3 regions of the Inediibacterium massiliense genome follow, and region 1 is predicted to be linked to each of the others. Evidence: riboswitches for the same ligand, from Rfam matches in the RefSeq annotation. Region 1 holds a riboswitch; each other region holds the start of a gene.
What was found. Region 1 has a riboswitch for S-adenosylmethionine ahead of BN2409_RS11375 (phenylacetate--CoA ligase family protein). Riboswitches for the same ligand answer to the same signal wherever they lie in the genome.
Positions count from the first base shown of each region.

Region 2: another riboswitch for S-adenosylmethionine. It lies ahead of metF (methylenetetrahydrofolate reductase [NAD(P)H]); the one in region 1 lies ahead of BN2409_RS11375 (phenylacetate--CoA ligase family protein).
Region 3: another riboswitch for S-adenosylmethionine. It lies ahead of BN2409_RS07190 (Na+/H+ antiporter NhaC family protein); the one in region 1 lies ahead of BN2409_RS11375 (phenylacetate--CoA ligase family protein).

Region 1 covers NZ_LN876587.1:593,187-599,660, forward strand. The annotation lists gene BN2409_RS11360 (HAMP domain-containing sensor histidine kinase) at 1-1,335, shown strand, start outside; gene BN2409_RS11365 (xanthine phosphoribosyltransferase) at 1,665-2,234, shown strand; gene BN2409_RS11370 (GNAT family N-acetyltransferase) at 2,502-3,011, shown strand; SAM riboswitch class I at 3,125-3,243, shown strand; SAM riboswitch class I at 3,331-3,448, shown strand; gene BN2409_RS11375 (phenylacetate--CoA ligase family protein) at 3,553-4,860, shown strand; gene BN2409_RS11380 (pyridoxal phosphate-dependent aminotransferase) at 4,872-6,044, shown strand; gene BN2409_RS11385 (2-oxoacid:acceptor oxidoreductase family protein) at 6,041-6,474, shown strand, end outside.
Region 2 covers NZ_LN876587.1:1,255,261-1,261,734, forward strand. The annotation lists gene BN2409_RS14590 (homocysteine S-methyltransferase family protein) at 1-474, opposite strand, end outside; gene BN2409_RS14595 (vitamin B12 dependent-methionine synthase activation domain-containing protein) at 464-1,132, opposite strand; gene metF (methylenetetrahydrofolate reductase [NAD(P)H]) at 1,148-2,041, opposite strand; SAM riboswitch class I at 2,146-2,247, opposite strand; gene BN2409_RS14605 (Rpn family recombination-promoting nuclease/putative transposase) at 2,376-3,203, opposite strand; gene BN2409_RS17360 (hypothetical protein) at 3,354-3,566, opposite strand; one part of gene BN2409_RS16995 (IS3 family transposase) at 3,696-3,957, shown strand; one part of gene BN2409_RS16995 (IS3 family transposase) at 3,957-4,843, shown strand; gene BN2409_RS14620 (hypothetical protein) at 4,821-5,258, opposite strand; gene BN2409_RS14625 (hypothetical protein) at 5,591-5,902, opposite strand; gene BN2409_RS14630 (helix-turn-helix domain-containing protein) at 5,918-6,474, opposite strand, start outside.
Region 3 covers NZ_LN876586.1:717,791-724,264, forward strand. The annotation lists gene BN2409_RS07170 (putative manganese-dependent inorganic diphosphatase) at 1-606, opposite strand, end outside; gene sdaAA (L-serine ammonia-lyase, iron-sulfur-dependent, subunit alpha) at 846-1,721, opposite strand; gene sdaAB (L-serine ammonia-lyase, iron-sulfur-dependent subunit beta) at 1,724-2,404, opposite strand; gene trmB (tRNA (guanosine(46)-N7)-methyltransferase TrmB) at 2,719-3,369, shown strand; SAM riboswitch class I at 3,430-3,531, shown strand; gene BN2409_RS07190 (Na+/H+ antiporter NhaC family protein) at 3,597-4,916, shown strand; gene BN2409_RS07195 (M3 family oligoendopeptidase) at 4,959-6,474, shown strand, end outside.

The DNA.
Region 1 (6,474 bases):
GCAATTGTAATGGACTATTTATATAAGATTATAGTATTTGTAATTGCTACTTTAGCTAGTTTAATTTATTTAATATGGATTATAGGGAAAGATTATTTTAAAGAAAAGGAAGTTCATTTAAACTTTGTAGACAAAATATATAATGATATCAATATAGCTATGTGTTTGTCTCTTATTATATTATGGTTTGCATTTATGCAGGGTGTATTTCATAACAACTTATACAAAATTATATTTCCAATTACTTTTTTGATAGGTACATTTGGACTTATATTGATTTTATCGTTAGCAAAACATATTAAAAATAAAACTCTTATAAAGCATACACTTACTTTTAAGGTATTATATAAGTTTTATGCATTTATAAAAGATATTTTTGATAGTGGAAGCACAGCTGTAAAGATTGTAGTGATTGTCATAGGATATCCAATTTTAGTTGGTTTAACATTTTTTATGGCTCCTATTACCATAGGAATAGGAGCTTGGGTAGCATTAAAGAAAGTAAAAGAATTTAATGCAATCAAAGAAGGTGTAGAAAAAATAAAAAATGGAGATATCCATCACACTATAGATATATCTAAAGGTGGAGAGTTTAAAACACTTGCTTCTAATATTAATAGTATTACGGAGGGATTAAATAAAGCAGTAGATAATGAATTAAAAAGTCAAAGATTAAAAACAGAATTGATTACAAATGTATCTCATGATATTAGAACACCTCTTACTTCTATTATTACCTATGTGGATTTATTAAAAAAAGAAAAGGATCAATCTAAGAGAGAGGAATATATAGAAATCATAGATCAAAAATCTCAAAGATTAAAGATATTGACAGATGATTTGTTTGAAGCCTCCAAAGCTTCTAGTGGGGATATGCCAGTAAATTACGAAAAAATAGATATGACATCTTTGATTACTCAGGGGTTAGGGGAATTAAATGATAAGATAGAAGCATCTAATCTAGAATTTAAAATAAACCATCCTAAAGATAAAGTATATGTAAAAGCAGATGGAAAATTATTATGGAGAGCTATTGAGAATCTATTATCTAATATTTTTAAATATGCTCTTAAAGGTTCTAGGGTATATATAGATATGGAAGAGTTAAAAAATGAGGTTGTTTTAACTGTTAAAAATATATCAGCTTATGAACTAAATATTTCCTCAGATGAACTTATGGAGCGTTTTAAGAGAGGCGATGAATCAAGAACTTCTCAAGGAAGTGGACTGGGATTATCCATTGCTAAAAGTTTAGTTGATCTTCAAAGAGGAAGTTTTCGTATAGAAGTAGACGGAGATTTATTCAAAGCTATTATAAAAATGCCAAAGTATTAAAAAATAGTTTTAGATAATAATCACCAAAGGAATATCCCTTTGGTGATTTATTATTCAATATGAAAATCATTTAAAAGGGAAGGAAGAAAAATTATCCTATTGGTCAAAAAATATGTTATAATGCTATATAATATATGTGCAATGGAATAAGGGATAGACATTTAAAAGTTCCTAATTGGTGATATTAATTATCAGACCATAAGGTATAGTGTTTATAGCTATCTATAAAATGTAACACCTTAATCTAAATTAAGGTGCTTTTTTATATTATTTTTTGAGGAAAATACTTCTATAATAGGATATATTGTGAAAAGGATAAGGTGATAGAAATGGAAAAATTAGAAAAAAGAATTTTAGAAGATGGACAGGCACTAAGTGAAACTGTATTAAAAGTAGATGCTTTTTTAAATCATCAAGTAGATCCTCAATTGATGTATGAAATGGGAACTTATTTTAAAAAATATTTCAATAAATATAATATTACAAAAATACTGACAATTGAAAGTTCTGGTATTGCACCTGCTGTTATGACTGCTATGCAAATGAATGTACCTATGATTATATTGAAAAAAAGCAAATCAAAAACTTTAAAGGATGATATTTATCAAACAACAATACATTCTTTTACCAAAGGAGTAGATTATGAGTTAACGCTCTCTAAAAAATATATTTTGCCAGAAGATCGAACTTTAATTATTGATGATTTTTTGGCGAATGGAGAAGCAGCATTAGGAGCTGTACGTTTAGTAGAAGAAGCAGGAGCCAAGGTTTGTGGCATTGGGATTGTTATTGAAAAATCTTTTCAACCTGGACGTAAAAAGCTAGAAGATCAGGGATATGATGTGTACTCTTTGGCTAGAGTTGCTAGATTAGATAAAAATTTAATTCAATTTGTATAAGAATAAAAAATACATTTTATAGAAATGAAATCCATAAGAACAAATAAAAGTAAAAATAGTTAATATTATGAAGAAAAGAGAAGGAAAGAACCCCTTTTGATGGGTATGCTTATATAAACATCAGTAACTCATTTAAAAGCATAAATATTCAATTTGATTGAAATTGCTTACTTTGATATAATCTTCATGGTTTGGTTTGAAAACCTATTATAGACACGAAAAGGTGTTTATAACAGGTTTTTTTAGTTTAAGGAGGACTTTTTAATCATGAATAATCATTACATAAAATTACGAAGAGAAGTTTTTAAATCAGATGCATGGAAAATTGTGGATTGGCTAAAGGACCATGAAGTAACTCAATATTTAAATGAAAAACATAATGTAAATCAAAGTATTCAGCAGATGATTCATAGAATTAATATGCCTATTCTTACTCATTTATTTAATCAAAATGGAAGCTTTTTTATGATTACCAAAGATGAAAAAGAACCTATAGGATTTTTAAGACTTGTACCTAAAAAGGAAAATGTAGAAATAGTAGTAGTTATTGGAGAGCGAAAAGAATGGGGAAAAGGTTTAGGTACAAATGCAATTTTTGAAGGGCTTAAACAAGCATTTTTCAATTGGAGAGCAAAGGAAGTAATAGCAAAAATTAATTTTAAAAACAAACGATCCAGAAAAGCTTTTAAAAAAGTAGGTTTTACACAAGATAAAGAATTACTAAAAGAAATTCAATATTCTATTTCTATGGATGAATTTTTACAGTTTGTATCCTAATGAGATATTTTATGCATAGGAAAAATTTGTACTTTTTTCAAAAATAGTATTGACGTAATTAAGTACTTTTGTTATAATTCCATTAATCTTAAGTTTCGAAACTAAATAGTATACTCTTATCAAGAGAGGTGGAGGGACTGGCCCAATGAAGCCCAGCAACAACTTAGACTATAAGAGATCTAAGAAATGTGCTAAATCCTGCAGAATGTGATTTCATTCTGATAGATAAGAGGAGGAAGTATATATATTGAGTCCTCTTCTGATATCAGAAGAGGACTTTTGTTGTTGATGCATCGACAAAATAAATTAAATAATAAAATTCTTATCAAGAGAGGCGGAGGGACTGGCCCAATGAAGCCCAGCAACAACTTAGATTGTAAGAAATCTAAGAAATGTGCTAAATCCTGCAGAATGTGTTTCATTCTGATAGATAAGAAAGTATCTTAAAAAGCTGCTTTCTTATGAAGCAGCTTTTTTTATGGAGTAAAAAATACGCTAAATCAATTTGAAGAATTCAAACAAATACCTAGGAGGTTGTCAAATGGAAGGAAAATACTGGAATGAAGCAATTGAAACTTTAACAAGAGAAGAATTAGAAGATTATCAACTTAAAGAATTAAGAAATGAAATTAAGTTTGCCTATGAAAATTCTCCATATTATAAAGAGTCTTTTGATCAAGTAGGTGTGAAACCTGAGGATTTAAAAACTTTAGACGATTTGAGGAAATTTCCATTTGTAAATAAACAAGTAGAAAGAGAAAGGCAAAAGAAAAAGCCTATTTTAGGGGATATGTGTGCAGTTGATGAAAAAGAGATTGTATTTATGTCTACATCTAGCGGTTCTACTGGAGTTCCTACAGTAAGTCCATTTACGAAGGAAGATTTTGAACAATTCCAAGATATAGAGAGCAGGTTATTTTGGGGAGTAGGTATGAGATCAACGGATCGATATGTCCATGCATTAAATTTCTCCCTTTTTGTTGGGGGACCAGATGTAATAGGAGCACAAAATCTTGGAGCTTTATGTATTTGGGCAGGAACTCTTCCATCTGATAGACTTTTGTTTATTTTAAAAGAGTTTCAACCAACAGCAATTTGGACCACACCTTCTTATGCGTGGTATCTAGGAGAAACGGCCAAAAAACAAGGTATAGATCCAGCAAAAGATTTATCTATTCAAAAAATTATTGTAGCAGGAGAACCAGGAGGCTCTATTGATGTAACAAAAAGTGCAATAGAAAAACTTTGGGGAGCAGATGTTTTTGATTTTTATGGTATTTCAGATATATTTGGAGCTTGTGCAGGAATGTGTGAAGCAAAAGATGGACTCCATTTGGCTGAAGACCAAATTTTATTGGAAGTATTAGATCCTATAACATTAAATCCTGTAGCCGATGGAGAAAGAGGCGAGATGGTACTTACTACTCTTAAAAAGAAAGCAAGACCTATGATTCGTTTTAGAACAGGAGATATTGTGACATATACGTCTAAACCATGTATATGCGGAAGAACTCATAAAAGAATTCATGTAGTAGGAAGATTAGATGATATGTTTATTGCAGCAGGGGTGAATGTTTTTCCAAGTGATATTGAATTTATTGTAAGAAATGATAAAGATACTACAGGAGAATATAGGATCTTTGTATTTAATGAAAACCATATTACAAAATTTAGAGTGGAAATTGAAAAATCAAATAGTTCATTGATAGATAAAGAGGAAATTGCTCATAGAATTTCTAATAAAATAAAGGCACATCTTGGTGTTAGACCAAAAGTAGTTGATGTTTTAAGAGAAGGAGAACTTCCAAGGGCAACTCATAAAGCAAAGAGGTTGATTGATGAAAGATAAGGAGTGATTATATGCCTAAAGTAGCAAATCGATTAGAAAAGTTTACAGAATCTATTATCAGAAAAATGACTAGGATTAGTAATGAATATGGAGCTATTAACCTTTCACAGGGATTTCCTGATTTTGACCCTCCAGAGGAATTAAAAAATGAGCTTATAAAAGGAGCATTAGAAGGACCGCACCAATATGAGATTACATGGGGTTCACAACAATTTAGAGAGGCTCTTGCTAAAAAACAATCAAAGCTTATGAGGATAGATATTGATCCTAATACAGATATTGTAGTTACTTGTGGAAGTACAGAAGCTATGATGGTAGCTGTGATGACAGTTTGTAATCCTAATGACAAAGTGATTGTATTTTCTCCATTTTATGAAAATTATGCTGCAGATACAATATTAACGGGTGCCAAGCCTATTTATGTTCCCCTTTGTCCTCCTAATTTTAAATTTCGTAAGGATGAATTAAGAAAGGCTTTTGAAGAAAGACCAAAGGCAATTATTCTTTGTAATCCATCTAATCCTATAGGAAAGGTATTTACAAGAGAAGAGCTTTTATACATAGCAGAACTGGCTGAAGAATTTGATACTTTTGTGATTACAGATGAAGTGTATGAACATATTGTTTTTGAGCCTTATGAGCATATTTATTTTGCAGGACTAAAAGGAATGAAAGACAGAACTTTATCTTGTAGCTCTCTTTCTAAAACTTATTCTATTACAGGATGGAGATTAGGATATATTATAGGTCCATCACAAGTTATTGACGGAGCAAGAAAGATACATGATTTTTTAACCGTTGGTGCAGCGGCACCTCTTCAGAAGGCAGCAGTAGCAGGACTTAGATTTTCAGATGAATATTATATAAATCTTCAAAGGGAGTATACCAAAAAGAGAGATTTATTTTTACAAGGATTAGATGAAGCCGGTTTAAAATATATTCCTCCTCAAGGAGCTTATTATGTGATGGTTGATATTTCTGAATTTGGATTTCAAGATGATCATCAATTTTGTGAATGGATGATCAAAGAAATTGGAGTAGCTGCAGTACCTGGCTCTAGCTTTTTTAAAGAGGAAATTAATGATTATGTACGTTTTCATTTTGCAAAAAAAGAAGAAACATTAAAAGAAGCCATCAAAAGATTAAAAAAATTAAAGGAAAAAGCAAGGAGGACTGTTTCATGATAGAAATCAAGTGGCTAGGTAGAGGAGGACAAGGAGCATTTACAGCTGCGAGACTTTTAGGTCTTTCAGCGGCTCTCTTTGAAAATAAATATGCTTTAGCATTTCCTTCCTTTGGACCAGAAAGAAGAGGAGCTCCTGTAGAGGCTTTTACAAAGATAGATGATCAAAAAATTACAGATAGAAGTCAAAGCAATACATGTGACTATTTAATTGTTTTAGATGAAAGTCTTATTCATAAAGATATTTTTAAAGATGTAAAAAAAGATGGCAAGATTTTAATTAATACAGCTCATGTTGAAAAATATCAATTATACAAGGATTATAAAATAAAAGGCATAGATGCAACGGGTATAGCATTAAAAGTTTTAAAAAGACCTATTACCAATACAGCCATGTTAGGTGCGTTGATAGGGATAAGTGAAATCATATC
Region 2 (6,474 bases), 660 kb from region 1:
AAGAACAGCAGCCTTTGCTTCATAAATATCAGATAAGGTTTCAATCAAAATCAAGTCACATCCTGCTTTGGCCCCTGCCTTTACTTGTCTTTTAAAAATCTCATATGCCCTATCAAAGCTTAGTGTTCCGATAGGTGTCAATAGCTGACCAATAGGACCTATATCTAATGCAATATACTTATCTTTCACATCTTTTATAGAATCCTTTGCTACACTTACTGCTTTTGTAATCACATCCTCTACTGTATATCCAGTTTTTTCAAGCTTTAGTTCATTAGCTCCAAAGGTGTTGGTTGTTATGATATCTGCACCTGCTTGAAGATATTTTTTATGAATTTCTGTAATAATCTCTGAATGAGTAAAATTATAAATTTCAGGTATATCTCCTGCACATAGTCCTCTTTTTTGCAATTGTGTACCCATAGCACCGTCAAAAAATAATCTTGTTGTTTTTAGTAGATCTTTAATTGCCACAAAAATTCTCCTCTCTTTTAAATGTACAATCTCTATATTTACTACATTCCTTACAACTTGAGTGCTTTGTGGTAATATTATTGTCTTTAAAGCCAATAATAGCTGTTACAGATTTTCTAGGAATTAAAATCTTTTCTTTCGTACAAGTAAGACCAATTTTTTTATATGCTTCTAAGGTATCTAAAATCATAGGCTGTATATCTATCGAAAAGTCTCCATACCCTGGACTATATCTATGGGTAATTCCTAAATTTCTGCTATTTGCTTGCTTTTTTATTTCCTTTTGTACCTCATCGCAAAGACTTTCTACAGCTGTAGTGGCACAAGCATCTAAAATAACAGCTTTTGTTAAATTTGTTTTTTCATATAATTTGATTTTATTTTCTATATGATTCCCAAGAGTTACAGCCATAATGGCACAAGTACTTGAATCCTCTAGATGATTTATAATATCTTTTCCTTTAAAGATAAGCCTACTCCCTAATATTTCAATATGTTCATCACCTTTTTCTATATCAAAAACTTTTATTACATATTTACATTGTACACATTGTTTTGTTTCCTCTATACATGTATCAATCAATCTATCTAAATTTTCATCTATATTTTGATGCCTATATCCTAAATACCGTAGTACTTCATCTTTATGAATATACAATTTCGTTCATCTCCCTTACACTGCATGCTTTTTATTGAGAGCATATATAATAGAGCTAATGTTTGATACAATTCTTTTTGCTACTTCCGGATTATTCATAGTATAAATATGTATGCCATCTACTCCTGAAGATAATAAATCTATAATTTGATCTGTAGCATAGGCAATACCTGCATCCTTTAATGCTTCAGGATTGTTTTCATATTTGTCTATAACTTTTAAAAACTTTTTAGGAATATACGCACCACACAAAGATATAATACGACGAATCTGATTTTTATTAATCACTGGCATAATCCCAGCTTGTATAGGAATATCGATATTTCTTTTTATAGTTTTTTCTTTAAATTCGTAGAAAAAATGATTATCTAAAAACAATTGAGAAATAAGAAAATCCACTCCAGCATCTACTTTTTTACCTAGATTGAACAAATCTTTTTCTTTTGTTGTATCCATATGTCCTTCTGGATAGCAAGCTCCTCCTATGCAAAATTTTTGATTGATCTTGATATGTTTTATCAAATCAGAAGCATATTTAAAATCTAGTTCTTCTGACAATTTAAATTCAGGATCTTGTGGCAAATCTCCTCTTAGAGCCAATACATTTTCAATATTATTTTCATTTAATTCTTCTAATATATTATTAATTTCTTTTTTATTAGATGTAATACCAGTAAGATGTGCCAAAGCTTCTATATCATATGTATTTTTGATCATAGATGCAATTTCAACAGTTTTTTTACTTGTACTTCCCCCTGCTCCATAAGTCACACTAATATAATCAGGTCGTAGAGGTGCCAAAGCATCAATTGTATTATAGATGGTTTGAATCGAAGCCGATGGTTTTGGTGGAAATATTTCAAACGAAATAACTGGTTTTTTCTTTGTAAAAATATCTTTTATGTACATAAAAACTCCTCCTCATAATAAAATTAAATTTATAAACAAAAAAACCTCTTCTAAGATGAAGAGGTCTTTACCTAATATCGCTCTATGAGCATAATATACACCTTTTCTCATCTTTCAGAACAACGTTCTGCAGGATTTAGCACCTAGCATAATGCTGGTTGCTGAAGCTTCAATGGGCCCGTTCCCTCCACTTCTCTTGATAAGAGTATTCAATTGATATTTTATTTTAAATTTATTGAATATGATTATATATAAGTTTTGTAAATCTGTCAATATAATTTTTAGATAAAACAACTTAAGATCTACCTAATGCTTATAAATACATATAACTATTTTAATTTTTTAGTTTTAATATTTCTTCTTTTGTTAAGCCAGTTTTAATTGATATAGTATCTATATCCAAAACATCTAATAAATTTTTTGCTATTTCTATTGCTTTTATATATTCTCCTTCTTGCCTTGCTGTATCTAGTTCTTCCTGTTTATCTATAAATGCTTTTAGATTATTTTCATACAAGCTTCTTTCATCTTCATCTAGATACATTACATCTAATACTTCTATAGCTTTTTTAATACTTGAATCTTGTTCTAATTCTTTAGGAATTTTATTTTTACTATATTCATAAGCATGATTTAAAAATGTAACCCATCTATCTAATCCTGTTTTTAAATCTTTTAATTCTTTATCAAATTTTTTGAGTTCAATAAAGTGTAATTCTAGTAAATCTGAAAATTCTTTTCCTGTTCGTAGGTTTAAAAGCTTATACATATTATGATATTCTTTTCCCTCTAAGTAATCAAAATCTAATATATTGATTCCTATTGTTTTATTGAGCGCTCCATATCTTCCTTTTTCTAACAATTGGTCTGTATATACCTTTGCCCAATAATACAATGCTCTTTTATCATAAAAGCTTTGAGGAGCTACTTGAATTTCTATATCATACCACTTTCCTTTTTCATCTACAGCTTTGATATCTAATATAGACATTTTTCCATTAATATAATTAGATACATTGTATGGATTTTTTATAGTTATATCCTCAATTTGTTCATCTATCAATATTGAATTGATAAATGAAATCAATAGATCTTTATTTTCTTCACTACCAAATAATTTTTTAAATGCCAAATCTACTTTAGGATTGATTCTACACATCATAATCACTCTCCTATAGATACTTTTCTTATATTAAGAATACCACAAAAGAGGCTTTTTTATAATACATAAAAAGCCTCTCAAATTAATGTTTGTATATTCTCTGAATCTCTATGGTAGATATAGTAAGTATATGGATAATGGGAAGTTGTATTAACATGTTAAATCTATCATTTTTACTATTCTATCTGAAGGTAAGGATATTCCATCAACTAAAAATACCATTGGGTTATCATTCAGAACAACATTATCAAACTGGCGAAACATAATAAAATTTAAAATTTTTAAAATAAAATACTCAATTCTACTTTTTGTACACTTAAAATCATATCCTCCCTCAAAGGTACTATCATCAATTTCATTCAAATTAACATATGTTTTAATAATATATGGTTTACTATTCTGTTCCCAACAATGAGTGTCCTGCTATACTAAAGTTGTAACACCTAACGCTAGTTTGATGTTATAATTCAAACATAGAAAAGGAGTTGCAAAATGGCGAATAAAAAATATGACCCAGAATTACAAAAGAAAGTATTACGTCTTTATCTTGAAGAAGGTCGGACTGTAAAAAGCTTAACTGAAGAATATAATTTAGGGAATGGTACATTGAGATATTGGTTAAACAAGCACCGTGAAGAATGCAAGACAAATACTGATTTAAAAGAAGAAACAGATTCTTATATTGAAATTCAAAAGCTGCGTAAACAGCTGGAAGAACTTGAAAAGGAGAATCGTTTTCTAAAAAAGGCGGCTGCATTCTTCGCGAAAGAAATCGATTAAAAATTTATGAATTCATAAAAAAATACTGCAATGAATTCGGTTTACGATGGCTATTATCCAAATTTAAATTATCCCCTAATGCCTATTACAATTATCTTAAAAAGAGAAAACAAAAATATTTTAAACACAAAGCTCAATTAAAAGAATTAATTGAGACAATTTATCATAGTAAAAATGGTACTGTAGGTTATCGCATGATAGCAGATTTACTTAAATTAAGTAATGTATCATGCAGTTATCCCACGATTTATAAGTATAGGAAAGAGCTAAATTTAAAAGCTATAATTATGAAAAAGAAACAAAAATATATAAAAGGAAGTATTCATAAAACTTTTAAAAATCTCTTAAATCAAGATGTTACTGCTTCCAAGCGAAATGAAAAGTGGTGTACTGATTTTACCTATCTTACATTAAGCAATGGTCAGAAACGTTATAATTGTAGCATCATAGATCTGTATGACAGAAGTGTAGTTGCAACGTTGAACAGTAAATGGATTGATTCAAATTTAGCTATAGATACGTTGAAAATAGCATTAAAAAATAACCTAATCAAAAATAATTTAATTTTGCATAGTGATCAAGGAGCGCAGTTTGCTTCAAAAGAATTCGTAAAATTCTGTGAATCTAAGGGTGTCACACAAAGCATGAGCAAAGCTGGTTGTCCTTATGATAATGCAGTTATGGAACGATTTTATAATACATTTAAAAATGAACTTATTAAACAATATCGTTTTGATACTGATCAGCTTCTCAATGAAGCTGTTAATGACTATGTTTATGAATGGTATAATTTTTCAAGACCACATTCGCATAATCAAGGAAGGACACCCTTCGAAGCTAGGTATGGAAATCAAAACTAGCACATAATGTTACAATTTTACTTGACCAGAACAGAGCAATCTTTGGTTTTCTCACAATTTCTGATATTTTTTTAATTATCTCAGGACATCTATTTAAATGTTGTACATTTATGTTAAGATGTATTCTATCATTATAAAGAAAACCATTAATACAATGATCACCATTGATTCTGCTTCTTAATAGTGAATTTTCATTACAATCTACTGGAATATCATTATGAGTAATTATCAAGTTTCCTTCACACTCGCTAAGTTTAATGTCAAACTTTTGTAAATAAGACTTAATACAATTTTTCTCTCTAAAAATATCTACTAAATTCAAAAATCCTTTTTTGTAAGAAAGCTTGTCTTTTATTGCAGCTAAATGATAAAAATATATCCCCTCAAATCTTGAAATAATTAAATCATAATCCAACTTAATATTTACAGTGTCTAAATAAGAATAAAAATCTAAAATATCAAACTAATAAAAAAATTAGTTCGTTCTTCTTGCTCTATTGTCCGGTATTGAAATACAATAAATTTTTCAATTAACGTTTTTTCTAGATCAATTATTGTTTCTAACGCAGTTTGTTTATCAAAGCAATCCAAATACATGTTTCCTCAACTCCAATTAGTTTTTGAAATACACACTTTATAGATTCATACATATACTCCACTTTGAAAATAATCTTAGTTCATATCTAAAATGTATTTCATATAAGATGAATTTAATTCAAGTTGCTTTAAATATTCATTACTAAATGTCTATCTATTTCTTTCAATTTTATTTGCCAATTCTCTAAACTGATCATTTATATTTTTGACAGTTTCCTCTCCTATGTCTCTAAAATTGACGCCATTATACTCAATAATATTTTCAAGGAATGCATCAATTAATTCAATATTTTTATCATGATAATACGTAGATAAGCCAGCCACAATTGCTGTTACAATTCCACCATATTCAATAAAGTCGGAATTAACAATGCCACCCAATGCAAATCTCTCAGTACCTGGTCCTATAAGCCGTCTAACTCTTTGCTCAATTTGAATTGCATATTGATGTAAATTCACCATATCAACTCTCCTCTCTTACGCTAATAAAATTAAAAAACAAACAATTATAATCAAAAGCATTGGAATAGTTCTTAGAAACACGCCTTTAATAATAGTTTTAAATTCTACTTCTGTATTCGAAAAATCTTTTCCAATAATAAAGTGAAACATTGTAATAAATATTACAAATAAAATAAGATACGGTAAATCAATTGCTAAAATTGTTTGCATTGCTAAAAGCGGATTGTAAAAATCAATTTTGACGTTTTCAATCAATTGAATATTAAAAACTATCATTGCTATAGCTGTAATTATCAAAGTCAATATTTCTCCAATACGCCCATAGAATGATTGTAATTTTCCATACATTTCAGTTTTAATTTCCTCAATGTCATCTTTTGAATTTTTTCTATCTTGTTCAATACTTAATTTAATTTGTTCCATTTCCTTTTTTATAAGATTTATTTTTTCTATAGATTTCTTAGCACTTAGAGCATCTTGATATGACAAAGCCTTAATATCATCTTCAGGAAATTCTTCTACTTCATTAGATTCAATATAATCTTTAGCAATACTGGTAATAATATATGTTT
Region 3 (6,474 bases), on a different contig from region 1:
TCCCGTGATAATGAGGAGTTGAACTTTATTTGAAATAGCCATTTCAATAATATCATATCGATCTCCTACAATAATAATGTCTTTAGATCCTAGTAAACCCACTATAGATTTGTAATAGTAAGCCATGACAGATACGTTTCCTTCTACCAGTTTATCTTCATCTGGAATATAAAGAGGAATTCCATCAAGGTCATTGATAATATTAGATAGTGAAGTTTTAATATGACGAAAATCTCCATGAATCATTTCCATAGCAATATCTTTCATTGTAAGGAGCCCTTTTAGAAATCTATTTTCATCTACAATTGGAATGGTTTTGAGCTGATTAGATTCCATATGATGATAAGCATGAAGAATAGAATGATGTTGTTGGATAGGAGATACTTGTGTATATTCTAAATCTTTTACCTGTATTTTTACATTTTCAAGAAAATCTGGATGATTTACATTAAATTTATCAAGTACATATAAAGATTCTTTTTGTATTGTACCTAAAACTTTTGGAACAGTGGACTCACCCATTTGATTCTTTAAATAAGAATAAGCAATAGCTGAACATACGGAGTCCGTATCAGGATTTTGATGACCAAATATGAGTGTTTTCATAATGCACCTCTTTCTAGTTCTTTAAAAAATTATATCAATGAATAAATTGTAGATGATTTTAAAAATAGTTTGATGACTGAAGTGAATTCATCAAAATATCTATATTGTATCATTGTATGTAGTAGGTTTCAACATTTTGAGTGAAATAGAATATTGTAAAATGAATAGAAAGAAAAGAAAGCGTTCACAAAAAAATAAAACCGATAGGTTATTTTGAACCTATCGGTTAGAAACTTGAATTATTCGCCAAATACTTGTCTTTGAAGCTCTTTTCCTGTAGGAGTAGCGGCTACTCCTCCAAGGGCAGTTTCACGTAATGCACATGGAAGACTTTTTCCTACTTCGTACATGGCAGATACTACATCATCAAAAGGAATATAGCTTTTCACACCACTTAAAACCATATCAGCAGTCGTAAGAGCAGAAACAGTTCCAGATGCATTTCTCTTTGCACAAGGAATTTCAACGAGTCCTGCTACAGGATCACAAACAAGTCCCAAAATATTTTTAATCACAATAGCAGCTGCATCTAAAGATTCTGATACTGTTCCTCCCATCATTTCTACTACGGCTGCAGAAGCCATAGCAGCAGCTGAGCCACATTCTGCTTGGCAACCTCCCTCAGCACCTGATACAGTAGCATTTTTTGCAATAATCATGCCGATTCCTGTAGCAGTTAAAAGACCTTTTACCATATCATCTTCAGATAGATTTAATTTTTCACCAGCAGACAAAATAGTTGCAGGGACAATTCCACAAGATCCAGCTGTAGGAGCAGCTACAATTCTACCCATAGCAGCATTGACTTCTGAACAAGAAATAGCTCTAGCCATTGCTTTTACCATAAAATCTCCTGTTAAAGTTTTTTTATTTTGGACATATTTATTAAGTTTGAAAGCGTTTCCTCCAATGAGCCCACTATGAGATTTTACTTCTTTATTTAAAGCTTCTTCAGCAGAAGCTTTCATTACTTTAAAAGAATTTCTCATTTTTTCAAAAACATCTTTTTCAGTTAAACTACTATCTTCAGCTTCTGATTTTAAAGTATATTTCCAAATGGTTAAATTTTCTTGTTGACAGACTTCTATCAATTCTTTTCCAGAGTTTACAAACATATCTATTCTCCTTCCACCATAGGATTGATAATTTTTACATCATCAATCAAAGATATGGATTTTATTTCTTCGATGACTTCATCGGATAATAAACCATCAGTTTCTATGACCATAGTAGCTTCTACACCTTTTTTCTTTTGATAAACTTTCATATTGGCAATATTAATATTTCTTTCAAATAATACTTTTGTAATTTGCCATATGACTCCAGGAACATCTTGATGTTTTGTAATAATGGTTGGATTATTTCCTGTAAATTCTACAGAAGTTCCATTGATATCAAAAATAAGAATGTTTCCTCCTCCAATAGAAGAGCCTGTAATCTCTGAAGTAGAACCATCTTTTTTGATAATGATAAATTTTACAGTATTGGGGTGAACATCTCCTAAATCTGTTTCTATGAATTCAAAAGAAATACCTTGTTCTTTTGCTAATTCAAAAGAATTTCGAAGCCTTTCATCCCAAGGGTCTAAAAGTAAGATTCCTGCTACTAATGCTTTATCAGTTCCGTGTCCTTTATATGTTTTTGCAAAAGATCCATGAAGTAAAAATTTTACTTTTTCAATATTCCCTCCAGAAATAATTCGAGAAGTTTTGGCAAGCCTTGCAGCACCAGCAGTATGAGAACTAGATGGTCCAACCATAATAGGTCCCATAATATCAAAGATACTGTAATTTTTCATTATTCTCACTCCTTAGTATGAGTATAAGATTAAGATTTTAATAAAAATTTTGAAAATTTGTTGAAAAATTTAAATTGAGTTCTATGTAAATCGTATATATAAATAGATACCCTGTTTCATAATATTCAATGTATTTATATTTAATTTTATTATAGCATACTCCTATTTTTTGTATATTATTTTCAATTATGTATACATTACAAAATAATATAAAATACCCATAAAAATAAAAAAAATTTTCAAAGTATGATAAAATATTCATAAACTATTTTAAGTTACTAAATATGATGGATCAATTCAAGAAGGAGAATAATATGAGAAGAAGAAAGAAAAAAGGAGCAGATGAGAAACTACTTAGTTATACTACTTATGTGATACAAGATCCTTGTTTATATAAAGGAAAATGGAATGAAGAATTTCAAAATGAAAATCCTATTTATTTAGAATTAGGGATGGGAAGAGGAAAGTTCTTGACTACTTTGGCTTTGAAACATCCAAATATAAATTTTATAGGAATGGAAATGAAAGAAGAAGTTTTGTTAAAAGCTGTGGAAAAAGCATATGAATTAGATCTTAAAAACATTCTTTTTATATGGGGAGATGTAAAAAAAATAGAGGAGTATTTTGATAAAAACGAAGTACAAAGATTATTTATTAACTTTTGTGATCCTTGGCCTAAAAAGAGATGGGCTAAAAGAAGATTAACTCATCATAATTTCTTAAAGATGTATAAAAATATATTAGAAGAAACAGGCGAAGTTCATTTTAAAACAGATAATGAAAAACTATTTGAGTTTTCACTAAATGAGTTTAGTAATGAGGGACTGTATTTAAAAAATATATCATTAGATTTAAAAGAAAGTGATATAGAGAATGTTACAACAGAATACGAAGATAAATTTATGAATCAAGGTCTTAAGATTTATAGATGTGAAGGAAAAATAGTAAATAATAACAATATCTAAATTCTATTGACTTTATTATAAAACTTTCATATAATACTTACAGTATAAAAATTAAATAGTATCTTATCCAGAGAGGTGGAGGGACTGGCCCTATGAAACCCAGCAACCTAGAATTTAATTCTGTGGTGCTAATTCCATCAGGTATTACCTGACAGATAAGAATGGAAGATAACTTCTTGCATTATCTGCAAGAGGTTTTTTATTTATTAAAATTAGGAGGAATAATAATGAATAAAAATCAAAAAAAAGGAAATCCATGGGCTTTGATTCCACTAGGTGTATTCCTAGTAATGTATCTAGCAACATCTATTGTTGTAGGGGATTTTTATAAAATGCCTGTGAGTGTGGCCTTTTTGGGAGCAAGTATTGTAGCTGTTGCAATGAATAGAAAGACTAGCATTCATGAAAAAGTAGAAGTATTTTGTAAAGGAGCAGGAAATACAAATATTATTTTAATGTGTATCATTTTTATTTTAGCAGGAGGATTTGCTCAAGTAGCAAAAGAGATGGGAGCAGTAGATTCAACTGTAAATTTAGGTCTTAGTATATTGCCGGGAAATATATTAATCGCAGGAGTTTTTGTAATAGGATGTTTTATTTCATTATCTGTAGGGACTTCAGTAGGAACTATTGTAGCACTTGCTCCTATGGCTGTTGGAATTGCACAAAAGACTGGAATTCCTATGGGACTTGCATTAGGAGCAGTTGTTAGTGGAGCTATGTTTGGAGATAATCTTTCTATGATTTCTGATACAACAATTGCTGCTGCAAGAACACAAGGATGTCAAATGAGAGATAAATTTAAGATGAATTTTGCGATTGTTATACCTGCTGCAATGGTCACAGCAATTTTATTTGCATCTAAAAATGTAGGAAATATGGTATTAGATGGAAATTATGAATATAGTTTATTAAAGGTATTGACTTATTTAACAGTTTTAATAGGAGCTTTATTAGGAGTTAATGTAATGATTGTTTTAGTAGGCGGAACATTATTTGCAGGAGTAGTTGGTATATACACGCATGCCTTTGATATATGGGGATTTGTGCAAGCTATAGGAAAAGGGATTATGGGTATGTCAGAGATTGTGATCATATCTATTTTAATTGGAGGTATGGTAGAAGTTATTAAATATAATGGTGGAATAGATTTCCTACTTGAATTTATTACAAGTAGAATCAAGGGAAAAAAAGGAGCAGAGTTTGGAATCGCTCTTTTAGTAGGAATTGTAGATGTTTGTACTGCTAATAATACCATTGCTATTGTAATGGCAGGACCTATTGCAAAGGATATTGCAGATCGATATGATATTGATCCTAAGAGATCAGCGAGCTTACTAGATACCTTCTCCTGCTTTTGCCAAGGAATGATTCCTTATGGAGCTCAACTTTTAGTTGCAGCTAGTGTAGCAGGAATATCATCTATATCTATTATGAAATATTTATATTATCCTTATTTAATGGGGATTTGTGTAATACTTGCAATTGTATTTGGAATTCCAAGACCTAAAGAAGCTTCTATAAAAGATTTAAGTTTTGAAAAATAGCCCCAATCTAAGATTGGGGTTTTGTACTAGGAAGGTGAAAAAATGAAATTTAGTGGATTTGAGTATGAAAGACCAGATATAAAAAATTATGAAGAAAAATTTAATCATCTACTACAAAAATTTTGTGATGGACAAAGTTTTGAGGAAGAGGATCAATTATTACAGGAGATCAATTTATTAAGAAATGAATTTGAAAGTATGAAAACTATTGTTTATATTCGTCACTGTATAGATACGAAGGATTCTTTTTATAAAGAGGAACAAAATTTTTTTGATCAATATACTCCTATTTATGAAAATTTAATTTCACAGTATTATAAAGCTTTGACAAAATCCAAATATAAAAATGATTTAGAAAAGAAATGGGGAAGTCAGCTTTTTAAAATTGCTCACATGAAAAAGAATGTAGTATCTTTTCTGATTTTAAAAGATTTAAATATTGAAAATAATCTCATGAGTGAGTATACAACTCTATTGTCTTCAGCAAAAATATATTTTCAAGGAAAATATCATACTCTTCCTCAAATGAGATTATTTCAAATGGATATAGATAGAAATATAAGAAAGAAAGCTGTAGATAAAAAATATGATTTTTTTATGAAAAATGAAAAGCACTTTGATGAAATCTATGATGAATTGGTAAAAGTAAGAGATCAAATGGCTAAAAAAATAGGATATAAAAATTTTGTACAATTAGGATATGATCGTATGATTAGAATAGATTATAATCAAGAGATGATTAAAAATTTAAGGGAGAATATTAAAAAATATATTGTTCCTTTAAGCTTAAAATTAAGAGAAGAACAAAGAAAAAAATTAAATTTAAATGAACTTTATTATTATGATGAACTCATTTATTTCAAAAAAGGAAATGCAAAATTAGAATTAAATCCAAATGAAATTTTACATAAGGGACTAAAAATGTATGAAGACTTATCAGAGGAGACAAAATACTTTTTTGAACATATGATTAAAAATAATTTATTAGATGTATTGAGTAAAAGTGGGAAATCTCCAGCTGGATTTTGTACTTATATCAAACAATATAAAACGCCTTTTATTTTTGCAAATTTTAATGGGACAGCAGATGATATAGATGTACTTACTCATGAGGCAGGCCATGCTCTTCAAATGTATTTAAGTAAAGATTATCTCATTTCTGAATACAACTTTCCAACTTTAGATGCTTGTGAAATTCATGCTATGAGTATGGAATTTTTCACATATCCTTATATGGATCATTTTTTTGAAAATGCAGATCAATATAGACAAGTTCATTTAAGGGAGTTTTTACACTTTATTCCTTATGGGGCATTAGTAGATGAGTTTCAACATCATATTTATGAAAACCCAAATATGTCTATAAAAGATAGAAAAGATCTATGGGCAAAATTAGAAAATGAATATATTCCTTATAGAAATTATGGAGAAAATGAGTATTTAAAAAGAGGCGGTTATTGGCATCAACAAGGACATATTTTTAAAAACCCATTTTATTATATTGATTATATATTGGCAGGAATTTGTGCATTGCAATTTTTTATGCAAGCTAAAAAAG